DNA from 4 places in the Nocardioides sp. GXQ0305 genome. Region 3 is predicted to be linked to each of the others. Evidence: predicted binding sites of a transcription regulator. Region 3 holds the regulator's gene; each other region holds the start of a gene.
The links. The regulator LexA, encoded in region 3, represses DNA repair genes until DNA is damaged. The targets are predictions, from matches to a motif close to TCGAACANNTGTTCGA.
Positions count from the first base shown of each region.

Region 1 (3,202 bases), on a different contig from region 3:
GTCGAGCTCGTGGGCCTCGTAGAACTCGAGGTGGGCGGTGAAGCCGAACCGGTCGCGCAGCGGTCCGGGCAGCAGGCCGGCGCGGGTCGTGGCCCCGACCAGGGTGAACGGCGGGATCTCCAGCGGGATGGCCGTGGCGCCGGGGCCCTTGCCGATCACGACGTCGACCCGGAAGTCCTCCATCGCGAGGTAGAGCATCTCCTCGGCCGGCCGCGACATCCGGTGGATCTCGTCGACGAACAGGACGTCGCCGTCGTTGAGCCCGGAGAGGATCGCGGCCAGGTCGCCGGCATGGGTGATCGCCGGGCCGCTGGTCAGTCGCAGCGGCGTGGTCATCTCGGAGGCGATGATCATCGCGAGCGTCGTCTTGCCGAGGCCGGGTGGCCCGGAGAGCAGCACGTGGTCGGGGGCCCGCTCGCGGCGACGGGCCGCCTCGAGCACCAGCCCGAGCTGGGCGCGTACCCGGCCCTGCCCGATGACCTCGTCGAGGGTGCGGGGCCGCAGCGCCGCCTCGACCGCGCGCTCGTCACCCTCGGCCTCGGCGGCGGTCAGCCGCTCCAGGTGGGCCTCCTCGGCCGCGGACAGCTGCACGTCGGGGTCGCTCATCGGCCGGTCACGCCTTGCTCAGGGTACGGAGGGCCGCCCGGAGCAGCGCACCGACGTCGGGCTGGTGTCCGGCCTGGTCGGCGACCGCGTCGACCGCCTTGTCGGCCTCCTTGGCCGACCAGCCGAGGCCCACCAGGCCCTCCTGGACCTGGCCGCGCCAGTCGGCCTGAGACGCCGGGGCGCCGGTGGGCCGGACTCCGGTGGGGGCGCCGATCCGGTCGCGCAGCTCCAGGATGATCCGCTGGGCACCCTTCTGGCCGATCCCCGGCACCCGGGTGAGGGTCTTCACGTCCTCGGCCGCCACCGCCGTACGGAGGTCGTCGGGCGAGAGGACGGCGAGCATCGCCTGGGCGAGCTTGGGCCCCACGCCGGACGCGGTCTGCACCAGCTCGAAGCTCTGCTTCTCGTCGTCGTCGAGGAAGCCGAAGAGCGTCAGGGAGTCCTCGCGCACCACCATGCTGGTCGGCAACGTCGCGCTGCGGCCCGTGCGGAGCGTCGCGAGGGTGCCGGGGGTGCACATGACCTCCAGGCCCACCCCGCCGACCTCGACGACGGCCGAGCTGAGGCCGACGTCGGTCACCTCGCCGCGGACGAAGGCGATCATGCGGTGCTCCTTCCGGCCGCGCGGAGCGCGGCGTCGATCCGGGCCTGGGCGCCACCGCGCCAGATGTGGGTGATGGCCAGGGCGAGGGCGTCAGCGGCGTCGGCGGGCCTGGGCGGCGCGTCGAGGCGCAGGATCCGGGTCACCATCGCCCCGACCTGCGCCTTGGCGGCGCGCCCGCTGCCGGATACCGCGGCCTTGACCTCGCTGGGGGTGTGGGTGGCCACGGGCAGGCCGCGCCGCGCGGCGACGACCAGGGCGATACCACTGGCCTGGGCAGTCCCCATGATCGTGCTGGAGTCGGACCGGGCGAACACCCGCTCCACGGCCACGGCGTCGGGCCGGTAGTCGTCGAGCCAGGCGTCGATGCCCCGCTCGATGGTCACCAGCCGCTCCGCGACCGGCAGGTCGGCGGAGGTCCGCAGCACGTTGACGTCGACCAGCCGCAGCGATCGGCCGACGGAGCCCTCGACGACCCCCAGGCCGCAGCGGGTCAGGCCGGGATCGATGCCGAGCACGCGCATCCGTCACCTCTCCGTCCGTCGTCGTCCGAACACGTGTTCGCCTCACGCTACGGGGACGGGACGGCGGAGTCGGGCGCGACACGCGGACCGCCGCCGGGTCGTCCGTTGCCCGCCACACGTTCCCACCTCGTTCACGTCGGCTTCACCGTCCCCTCCCCTGCCCTCTGGACAGTGCCGCAGGTACACCCACGTCCCGACGCCCGGAGGACCGATGACCCTCACCCCCAGCCGCCCGACCGACGCGCGCCCGCTGCTCCCGCTGACGCCGACCACACGTCACGGCTCGCGCAGCCACCTCACCTGCCTGTTCCGCTGTGGCAACGCCTGCGACCAGCCGGTGCCCAACACCAGCGACAACCCCGAGTTCCGCGAGGTCGCCGAGCACGCCCTGGCCCGCCGCTCGCTCCTGAAGCTCGGTGCCGGCGCCGGCCTCCTGGGCGTCACCGGCCTGGTGTCCCAGGCTCCCCTCGCGGCGGCGGCCGTGGCCGGCACCACCGCCGGCACCTGGGTGTTCACGCCGGTGGAGCCCAACGACTTCGACGACGTGACGGTGCCGAGCGGCTTCCGGGCCGACGTGGTGATCAGCTGGGGCGACCAAATGACGGCCGGCGCCCCGCCGTTCGACGTGGACAACCAGACCCCCGAGGCGGCCGAGCAGCAGTTCGGCTACAACAACGACTACGTCGGGGTGCTCCCCCACCCCGACGGCAACTCCGGGCACGCGGTCCTGGTGACCAACCACGAGTACACCGACGAGAACCTGATGTTCCCGACCGGCCGGTACGACGCCGCGACCGTCAAGCGGATCGCCATGGCCTCCCACGGGATGTCGGTGGTGGAGCTGCGCCGGGGCGCCGCGACGGGGTCGTGGGTGCCGAAGAGCCCGGGCAACGCACGGCTCAACCGTCGCCTCCACACCGGCTCGGACTTCCGGCTCGTCGGCCCCGCGGCCGGCGACGACCGCCTCCGGACCGCGGCCGACCCGACCGGAAGGCGGGTCAAGGGGACGCTCAACAACTGCGCCGGAGGTCGCACACCGTGGGGGACGATCCTGTCGGGCGAGGAGAACTTCAACCAGTACTTCCACGCCTCGGGAGCGCGGGACGCCCGCTACGTCGCGTCGTACGACCGCTACGGCGTCAACGGCGTCTCCGAGCGCCGGTGGGACGAGGTCGACCCGCGGTTCGACCTCACCCAGGAGCCGCACGAGCCCTTCCGCTTCGGGTGGGTCGTCGAGGTCGACCCCTACGACCCCGCGTCCACGCCCCGCAAGCAGACCATGCTGGGCCGGTTCAAGCACGAGGGCGCGAACGTCACCATCGCGGAGTCCGGTCAGGTCGTCGCCTACATGGGCGACGACGAGCGGTTCGACTACCTCTACAAGTTCGTCTCGGCCGGCACCTACGACCCGAGGAAGGGCCCCCGCGCCCGGCGCCGCAACATGCGGCTGCTGACCACCGGCACGCTGTAC
Region 1 covers NZ_JBNYXG010000006.1:108,417-111,618, forward strand. The annotation lists gene ruvB (Holliday junction branch migration DNA helicase RuvB) at 1-606, opposite strand, end outside; gene ruvA (Holliday junction branch migration protein RuvA) at 614-1,210, opposite strand; gene ruvC (crossover junction endodeoxyribonuclease RuvC) at 1,207-1,731, opposite strand; gene ACQ1X7_RS15815 (PhoX family protein) at 1,943-3,202, shown strand, end outside.
Region 1: a site for LexA is predicted at 1,757-1,772, ahead of ruvC (crossover junction endodeoxyribonuclease RuvC). Genes of this name have one in related genera too.

Region 2 (3,202 bases), 180 kb from region 3:
CTGCCCGGAGTACAAGGTCACGGCAGTCCAGGTCGGCGTCGCCAACGCGGGGAACCGTGCCGAGGGCGCGGCGGCCCAGCGCGAGATGGCGGGCCGTCAGTGAGCGGAGGTCTTCCTCCCGAGATCCGCATGGGCAACGACATCGCCCGCCAGTTCGCCCATCTCGGGGCCGAGGCCGCCGCGGTCCAGATCGGGACCCACCTGGAGAAGTTCTGGGACCCTCGCATGCGCCGCCGACTCCACGACCTGCTGGCCCCTGACGGCGGGTACACCGACCAGGCGGACCCCCTGCTCGTCGCCGGGCTGCGGCGCCTGGAGGCGGATGCCACCGACGACGCCGAACGCCGGAAGGCCACCGGCGGCTGAGCTCCTGGGGCCCGCGGTCTACGTTCGTCGGGCGAACCTGATCGAGCCGTCGGGCAGGCGTCGGTGGAGGTGCCCGGGGTCGTGGATCCTCCGGTGGTGGAACCCGCACAGCGGGACCATGTCGGCGAGGTCGGTGTCGCCGTGATGGCTCCAGGGTCGTCGGTGATGGAGCTCGCACCAGGCGTACGGCGTCTGGCAGCCATCGGCAAGGCAGCTGGTGTGCCGGAGGGCGCCGGCCACGCGCTGGGTCTCGGTGAACAGTCGGCTGCTCCGCCCGAGGTCGAGGGGTTGCGAGGCTCCGCCGAGGACGGCGGGCACGAGCCCCGCGCTGCACGCGAGCCGGCGCGCCTCGGCGGCGGAGACGAGGTCGCCGGTATCGAGGCCGGCGGCCCGGAGCTGGCCGCGGAGGACGTCGAGGTCGAGCTTGACGATCACGGTCGCGGCAACCCTGCCGTGGAGCCGGTCGGTGGGCAGGTGTTCGAGGATCTGGGTGAACGCGACCCCGCGGAGGTGGGCCCAGTCACGGTCGACCCGCTGGTCGCCCGCCTGCGCCTCGGTGGCGCCGAGTCTGCCGCGGCGGGGCGAGGTCAGGGCGTCGACGACCTTCTTCAGGATCGATCCGGCCAGGGTCGGGACGGTGAAGTGACCCGACATGGTGCCGTTGCCGTTGTCGTGCAGGGTCAGCCTGGCCCGGGCCAGCGCCGCTTGCTCCTCCTCGTGGACCTGGGCGTTCTCGTGGACGTCCACCTTCTGCTGGTCCGGTTCGACGGCCGCCAGGGCACGCCACGCGAGCCTGCGGAGCTGGGTCGGGTCGACCCGTCGAGCCTGTGCGACCAGGCGCCGCTCGACCGTGGCGACCTGGTCGCCGGCGAGCCCCCGGGGCAGCTTCGCGATCGCGTGGGCGATGACGGCGGCGTGCTCGGCGGAGATCTCACCCTCGGCGAGCCCGCTCTGCGTGGCCGGCAGCTTGTCGTCGAGCTCCTTGGCCAGCTTGGTCGAGCGGGACGCCGCGGCCGTGCCTGACCGGGTCACGCTTGAGAGCCACGACCCGGTGGACGCGCAGCCCGCGGTCTCGGCCACCCTCGACCGATCCGCCGCGGCCACCAGCTTCAGCTCGAGCGCGTGGATCCGCGACCGGGCCCGCGCGAGCTCGGCGATCACCCGTGCGTACTGCTCCGGCGCCAACCCGGTCACGTCGCCGTCGACAGCGTCGAGGGCCTCGTGCACCGCCGCAGCCGCCGCGGCCGGGTGGCCGGGCGTGGGGTGCAGATCCAGGACTGCCGTCATGCCCCGAACCTAGTCGCACACATGTTCGAAGGCATCGAGTCCGTTGACACCTGTGGAGAACCGGCATCCAAGGGCCCCTGTGGACGACTCGTGGTCAGACGTCGGGGCCCACACCCCCTCCTCCGACCATGGCCCCTGAGGAGGACCTTCCCCGGCCCCTCGGACCGTGGGACGATCGGCCGGGAGGTCCCGGATGCCGCGTCAGACCATCACGACATCGAGCGCACCGAGCTCGCCGCTGTTCAGCCAGGGAGTCAAGGCCGGCTCCCAGGTCTTCGTCTCGGGGACCACCGGGATGGACCCGAGCAGCGGCCAGATGGCCGGTGACACCATCCAGGCCCAGACCCGCCAGGCGCTGGCGAACTGCGAGGCGATCCTGCGAGAGGCCGGGGCGACGCTCGACGACGTCGTCGAGGTCGGCGTGCTGCTCACCGATCCGGGCGACTTCGCGGGCATGAACGAGGAGTACGCCCGCTGGTTCCCGGCTGATCCGCCGGCCCGCTACGCAGCCAGGCTGGGAGCCGAGATACCGGGACTCCTCGTCTCCATCCGGATGACGGCACACCTGGGCTGATCTGCGCACCCCCCGGGGTCACCTGCGGCGGCTTCACGCGTTTCGCCACGCGCGCGACGTTTCCGAAACTAACGTTCTCCCGTCTCGCCGAGCGAGAGGCGCTCGTTGACCGATTCGGGGCGCTCGACGACCTAGATGGAGAACCCATGTCCTACACAGAACAGTCTGCCCACGTTCCTCAGACGGGAACCTACGCCCCCGTCCCGCCGAAGGGCAGCAACGGTCTCGCGATCGCCGGCTTCGTGCTCGGCCTGCTGGGCCTGCTCACCTCGTGGATCCCGTTCCTCAACGTCGTCGGCATCATCCTCGGCGTGCTCGGCGTGGTCCTGGCCGGTGTCGGCCTCGCCAAGTCCAGCAAGGTGAACGCGGGCAAGGGGCTCGCGATTGCCGGCATCGTCCTCGGCGCCCTGGCCGTGATCTTCGCCGTGCTCATCAACGTGGTGTTCGTCAGCGCCGTCGACGAGGCCATCGACCAGACGACCAGCACCAGGGTCGAGACTCCCTCGGGTTCCGGCAACGAGGCCGCGTCCGAGGACAAGGCCGGCTCCGACGCCGAGCTCGGCACGACGCGCGACAACCCGGCACCCCTCGGCTCCGGCATCACCGGCGACGACTGGACCGTGAAGATCAACTCGGTCAAGACGGTCAGGGCGGACTCGATGGGCGAGACCCCTGCCGCCGGCTCGGTGCTGCTCGCGATCAACATGACCGCCACCTACAACGGTGACGACGAGCAGGGCTCGACCCCGTGGGCGACGGTCGACTTCGTCTCCCCCGACGGCACCACGATCGACTCCACGAGCGGGTCGACCATGTTCATCGCGGAGAACGAGTTCGACTCCCTCAAGACCGTCTTCAACGGAGCCTCCGTCACGGGCGACCAGCTGCTCGAGGTCCCGGCGGACACCTGGCAGGACGGCGTCCTGGCCGTCTCCCCGGGCATGCTGAGCGACGACACCTTCGTCGCGGTCAAGT
Region 2 covers NZ_JBNYXG010000001.1:414,361-417,562, reverse strand. The annotation lists gene fdhF (formate dehydrogenase subunit alpha) at 1-103, shown strand, start outside; gene ACQ1X7_RS02025 (formate dehydrogenase subunit delta) at 130-366, shown strand; gene ACQ1X7_RS02020 (DUF222 domain-containing protein) at 385-1,653, opposite strand; gene ACQ1X7_RS02015 (RidA family protein) at 1,847-2,227, shown strand; gene ACQ1X7_RS02010 (hypothetical protein) at 2,374-3,202, shown strand, end outside.
Region 2: a site for LexA is predicted at 1,667-1,682, ahead of ACQ1X7_RS02020 (DUF222 domain-containing protein). Genes of this name have one in related genera too.

Region 3 (3,202 bases):
ATCCCGCTGCACGCGTACGGACGGTTCTTCCAGCACGTCATCTGTCGGTTGGCGTTCACGACCACGAGCTCGACGTCGCTCACATCGTCGGTGGAGAAGGGTACGGTCGCGCTGACCTCTTCCCCCGTCGGCTGGAGCTCAGCCGTCGTCACCGTGCCGTCGGCCTGATGCACCAGAAGGCGGACCGACTGCGCCGTCGCGGGCGGCAGGGTGGCAGAGACCGTGAGGGTCCAGCCGGGTTCCGCGAGCTCGACGGGCACGAACCCCACCGTCCCCGAGGCGAGATGGTCCACGGTCACCGCATCCCCCACCGGCTCAGAGGTCGCGGATATGGGGTGCGTTCGGATCCGCGCCGCCGGGATCGGGAAGGGGGGGTCGGCCTCATAGGCCCCACCCTCCTCGTAGTTGAGAGCCGGGTCTCGGTTGACGGCGGCGAAGTCCCCGAACGCCTCCGTGAAGTTCGTTTCGCGGTCGTTGAGTGCGGCGTTGATGGCTTGGGTGGAGTAGAGGTTCGCGGCCCCGCGGCGGCCGCTCGCACCGCGCCAGGCTTCTAGGACGAACCGGGGCAACGTTCCCAGTTCCTGGGGCCAGCGCTCTGTCAGGTAGCGGAACCAGATCCAGTTCCCGTAGTGGCCGTAGCCATCCCCTCCGAACGTGTCGAACCGGTCGAGTGCGACCCGAGGTGAACCCAGCTGTCCGGCCAAGAGGTACTGCCGGTTGTCGTCCACCGAGTCGTAGATCTCATCCTCAACCCATGCGGCGGTCGCCTCCATGAACCAACCGTCCTCGAAGGCGTCGTAGGCGTACTGGACGGCATGGAAGTACTCGTGAGCCAGCGTGACCTTCCGGTTCTCCAGCGCCGTGATCTCCGGGGTCGCAAACCTTGCGTAGTCGTCGTCTACGACGCAGTACGCCCATCGATTGGACGTGCCGCTAGGCGCCTGACGCTGGTCGCTCGCGCAATAGCCGTAGTAGCCGTCCTCGTCGATATTGGCGAGGTAGACGTCGACCTTGCCCCTGCGCCCGCCGCGCCGACCATCGGAGTCGGGTCGCCGGTAGCCGGAGTTCACAAAGGTGCTGTGAACGGCACGAGTGATCTGAAGTGTCTGCTCGACGGCGTCGCGGATTCCGTCGCCGTCGGAATCCCGACGCGGCGGCGCGTCGGCTGTTCGGCGCACGTAGTGGACACAGATCGCTCCGCCGCACACGGGCTTCGCCTCTCGCCTGCGGTACCCGTCGCCGAAGGGGTCGGAGGCGCCGTCGGTCGGTCGAGCCAGCAGAGCGTCAGCCCGCCGGCGCTGCTGCGCAGAAAGGTCAGGCCGTGCCCGCAGGAGCTCGTTGAGCACCATGGTGGCGTCGAGTCCCCCATCGGCCAGCAACTCCTGGGCCTCAGCAGGAGGGCGCTCCTCGAAGAGCTCCTCGGCCTCCTCGAGGACCTCGGTGGCCTCCTCCGCCGTGGTCGTGTCGGGCGGCGTCGGGGCTGAGACGTCCGGGTCGTCGGCCTGGGCGCCGGTCGGGCCGAGCAGGGACAACGTGAGCGCACCGGCGGCGAGCGCGGTGAGCAGGCGGGGACGCATCAGGTGGGAGTTCCTTGTCCGGGAAGGCGAAGACCGGCAAACCCTAACCCGTCTAGCCCACCCTCGTCCGGCGATTCACGAAGCAGGCGTTTGCCGATGGCCGGTGGTTGAGGAGGGCGCTCTGCGCCCGTCTCGAAACCACCTGTGCCAGCGTCGCGTCAGACCCGCCGCAGCACCGCCGTCACCTTGCCGAGGATCGTGGCGTGGGTGCCGTCGATCGGGTCGTAGGCGTCGTTGTGGGGGAGCAGCCAGACCTGGCCGGCCTTCCGCTGGAACGTCTTGACCGTGGCCTCGCCGTCGATCATCGCGGCCACGATCTCGCCGTTGTCGGCCGTCGGCTGCTGGCGGATCACGACGTAGTCACCGTCGCAGATCGCCGCGTCGACCATCGAGTCGCCCTTGACCTCGAGCAGGAACAGCTGGCCGTCGCCGACGAGCTGCTTGGGCAGCGGGAAGACGTCCTCCACCCGCTCCTCGGCCAGGATCGGACCTCCGGCCGCGATCCGGCCGACGACCGGCACGTAGGACGCCGCCGGCATCGCGTCGCCGACGCCCGTCTCGTCGTACGCCGTCTCCTCCGCCCCGCCGATCGAGCGCCGGGCCGCCATCACCTCGGGCAGGAACACCTCGAGCGCCCGCGGGCGCTTCGGGTCGCGCTTGAGGAAGCCCTTCTCCTCCAGCGTCTTGAGCTGGTGGGCGACGCTGCTGGAGCTGGTCAGCCCGACCGCCTCGCCGATCTCGCGCATGCTGGGCGGGTAGCCGCGCTTCTCGATGGAGTCCTTGATCGTCGCGAGCACCTTCTGCTGGCGCGGCGTCAGCCCGGTCGCGTCCGGGGGACCGTCGGGCAGCTCGGCGAGCTTCTTCTTCGGCATGGCTGCAGGGTCCCACCACGGCCCCGGGATTTCAAACACCTGTTCGAACAGCGTGTCGGCCTCCCTCGTCGGCGTCGGAGAAATCCGTTCGAACAGGTTCTTGACTCGATTCGAACACGTGCTCTAACGTCGTACACGTGTTCGATCGAACACCTGCTCGATCCACTGGTTGTCAGTGGTCTCCGTCAGGCTCCGATCGACAGCACAGACCACCAGGCTGACCGCCACTTCCCCAGGAGGTCCCGATGAGCACGATGACCCTCTCGCCCACCCCGACGCTCCGGCTCCGCTCGCCGCAGGTGCGGCTGACGCGACGCGGCCGGCTGGTGGTGCTCGCCGGTGCGCTGCTGCTGGTGCTGGCCCTGGGTGTGCTCTGGGGCGGCGGCTCGGTCGCGACCGAGCAGCCGGGCACCCCCGAGGCCACGCTCGTGGTCCAGGTCGCGCCCGGCGACACGCTCTACGACATCGCCGCCCGCGTCACCACCGACGGCGACGTCGCCGCGATGGTCGAGCAGATCGAGGACCTCAACCGGCTCGACACCTCCGTGGTCTACGCCGGCCAGAAGCTCCGGGTGCCGGTCGAGTCCTGACCGACCACCCGAGACCACAACTGAATAGCTCCCATCGGCCGCCGCTGCCTCGACCCCAGCGGCTGCCGATGGTGGTTCCTGAGGAGGTCGCGCAGCGACCGTCTCGAAGGGGCCGGGGAAGACGAGGGGTGAGCCACACGCTGGCTCACCCCTCGCGGCTTTG
Region 3 covers NZ_JBNYXG010000001.1:598,129-601,330, forward strand. The annotation lists gene ACQ1X7_RS02920 (MXAN_6640 family putative metalloprotease) at 1-1,577, opposite strand, end outside; gene lexA (transcriptional repressor LexA) at 1,736-2,449, opposite strand; gene ACQ1X7_RS02930 (LysM peptidoglycan-binding domain-containing protein) at 2,695-3,039, shown strand.

Region 4 (3,202 bases), on a different contig from region 3:
GCACCACCACGTCACCGCTCGCGAGGTGGGGGGCGAGCAGGTCGAGGGTGGCCACCGGGTGGCCGCGCTCGCCGGCCAGGTGGACCGCGGAGACCATCCGGCAGATCGCGGCCCAGCCGCCGCGGCCGCCGCCCGGTCCGCCGGCGTGGGCGAGCAGGGTCACCCGGGGCAGCCCGCCCCGGTCGCTCGCCCGGTCGCGGAAGCTGCCGCCCCGGACGGGGGTCCGCGTCCGGGGACCGGGCCGGTCACCGGGCCGGTCCGGTGTCGCGGCCACCGGCTGGTGGGCGAGGTCGACGCCGAGCACCGGCCTGATCCCGGCGGACCGGCAGGCCCGGGCGAACTTCACCGCACCGTAGGTCCCGTCGCGGTCGGTCAGCGCCAGGGTGTCCATCTCCTGCTCCGCGGCCCGCTCGACGAGGGTGTGCGGGTGGGAGGCGCCGTACTGGAGGGAGTAGCCGGAGGCGACGTGGAGATGGACGAACGGGTCAGGCGACACCGGCCCGGGAGCCGGAGGCGCCGTCGCGGGGGACCCCCTGGACGACGGCACGGCCGGTGATCGGTGGGTGCGGGACCAGGCCGAGCGACTGCTCGACCACGGCGAGGAACCGGTCGGCGTCGCGGACCAGGTCGTCGGCCTCCCGCTCGGTGACGGCACGGGTCGAGCCCGCCTCGGCAGCGGCCCGCTTGGCGGCCCCGGCGGCGAAGAACCGGGCCCACTCCTCCAGCTCGGGCGCCACGTCGGCGAGCAGCACCCAGGCGTTGCGCTGCTGCCGGCCGCGGGCCGGGGTCGGCCGGGCTCGGGCCGCGAGCAGGGCGGCGGCCGCCCGGAGCGCCGCCACGTGGGCGGCGGCGTAACGGGCGGGGACGTCGGGCGCGGTGACCGCCTCGGCGAGGGAGGCGGCGGCCCGGCTGAGGTAGGAGTGGGTCGTCGCGGGCAGGGTGTGGGGCTGGACGCCCGGCTGGGTCTGCTGGCTCATCGGACCACCTCCTCTAGTCGACGCAGCCGACGAGCTGCCAGCTGCCCTCGGTCCAGTCGAAGGAGAGGTCGAAGACCCCCCAGTCGCCGGAGCTGCCGTCGCGGTCGGCCCCGCGGCCGGCCTCGATCCGCCACAGCTCGCGCTCGACGAGCAGCTCGGCGGTGGCCGGCCCGGCCGCACCGCCGGTGGGAGCCGGGTCGTCGGAGCCGATGACGGCCCGGACACCCGGGGACTGCCACCAGGGACCGGTCTCGACCCAGTGGGCCACCACCGCCCGTACCTTCCACAGCCGGCCCCGCCACAGGAACTGCTCGGGACCCTCCATCCGATCGGCGGGGCCCCGGTGGGCGGGACCCTCCACCCACCCGCTGCGCACCTCCACGGGGTCGTCGTACCGTCTCACCGCTGCTCCTCCCGGCACCCGTTCGACCCCTCGACCCGCGTTGTCGGCGACCCGGGTCCGCTCCGACGGCGGGGTGCCCGGTGGGTCCGGCGGCGCGGGGGTCGAGGTCGCCCCGCCGGACCCGTGGTGATCGAACATGTGTTCGAACACCTCCACGGTACACCGCCCTCCCCCGGAGCCGTCAAGGCCGGGAGCGCGGGGTGTGGAGACGCCGCGGGTACGACCGGACGTCGGTCAGCCGGGCCGGTCCGGGGAGTGCTCGCGCGCCTCGGCGAGCCGGGCGCCCCGGATGAACTCGCTGGTGTCGCGGCTGGCCAGCAGCCACAGGAGCACGCCGTTGAGGACCACCCCGAGCCCGGCCAGCACGGCCAGCGGGACCGGCGGGTCGGCACGGTAGATGACCAGCATCACGAAGACGAACGCCACCGCGGTCGCGCCCAGCGCGTAGCGCGCCCACCGGTGGCCCTTGCCGAACAGGGAGGCGATCACCCAGACCAGGAGGGCGTAGACGATGAACGACACCACCGCCACCGGGACGAACGCCGGCGGCGAGAGCTGGCTCTGGCGCACCGCGTCGAGGCCGCCCTGGGTCTCGGCCCAGGCCCGCACCAGGTCGTCGCGCAGCACCGCGACCATCGCCGTCCCGAGCGCGCTGACCCCGACCAGCACCGCCTGCACGCGGATCGCGTTGGTCACCGAGCCCGGTCGCTGCCGACCCATCTGCCTCATTCCTCCGTCCGCCCGGCGCCCCGTCGTCGCCGGGCGTGCCGGATAGGGTCGCAACATGTCCGAGCATGCGGCGATCACCCGGTTCCGCGAGGAGCACGCACGGCGTGGTGGCGCCGGTGAGGTCGTGGTCCTGCCGGAGTCCGTCCACACCGCTGCGCTGGCCGCCGAGGCCCTCGGCTGCGAGGTGGGCGCGATCGCCAACAGCCTGATCTTCGACGACCACGGTAGCCCCCTGCTGGTGCTGACGTCGGGAGCGCACCGGGTCGACACGGCGGCGACCGCCGCCCGGATCGGTGCCGGACGCCTCGGCCGCGCCGACGCCGAGTTCGTCCGGCGCCACACCGGGCAGGTGATCGGTGGCGTCTCCCCCATCGGCCACACCACGCCGGTGCCCACCTGGATCGACACCTGGCTGCAGCGACACCCCGTCGTGTGGGCCGCGGCCGGGCACCCGGCGGCCGTCTTCTCCACGACGTACGACGAGCTGGTCGAGCTGACCGGCGCCACGCCGGTCGACGTCGGGGCGGACCAGGAGTAGCCGTGGAGTCCCTCGCCCTGGCGTTCTCCACCGGGTGGGCCAGCGGGGTGAACGCCTACCTCGTCGTGCTGGTGCTCGGCACCGCGGACCGGCTCGGCGACCTCGACCAGGTCCCCGACGTGCTCGGTCGCTGGGACGTGCTGGCGGTGGCCGGGTTCCTGTTCGTCATGGAGTTCGTGGCCGACAAGATCCCCTACCTCGACTCGACCTGGGACGCGGTCTCCACGGCGATCCGGCCCACGGTCGGTGCGGTCGTCGGCGTGCTGCTGGCCGGCGACGCCAGCGGCCTCGAGCAGGCGGTCCTCGGTGTCGTCGGTGGCGGCACCGCACTGGCCTCCCACCTGGTCAAGGCCGGGAGCCGGCTGGCGATCAACACCAGCCCCGAGCCGGTGTCCAACGTCGCCGCCAGCCTGGCCGAGGACGTCACCGTGCTGGCGCTGGTCTGGTTCGCGATCGAGCACCCGCGGGCGGCGGCCGCCATCGCCGGGGTCCTCCTGGCCGGCGGCCTGGTCGTGCTCTACCTCGTCGCCCGGCTGGTGCGCCGGGGGTGGCGGC
Region 4 covers NZ_JBNYXG010000004.1:436,413-439,614, forward strand. The annotation lists gene ACQ1X7_RS13665 (DNA polymerase III subunit alpha) at 1-496, opposite strand, end outside; gene ACQ1X7_RS13670 (SAV_6107 family HEPN domain-containing protein) at 486-977, opposite strand; gene ACQ1X7_RS13675 (DUF6504 family protein) at 991-1,380, opposite strand; gene ACQ1X7_RS13680 (hypothetical protein) at 1,615-2,100, opposite strand; gene ACQ1X7_RS13685 (YbaK/EbsC family protein) at 2,165-2,647, shown strand; gene ACQ1X7_RS13690 (DUF4126 domain-containing protein) at 2,650-3,202, shown strand, end outside.
Region 4: a site for LexA is predicted at 1,511-1,526, ahead of ACQ1X7_RS13675 (DUF6504 family protein). Genes of this name have one in related genera too.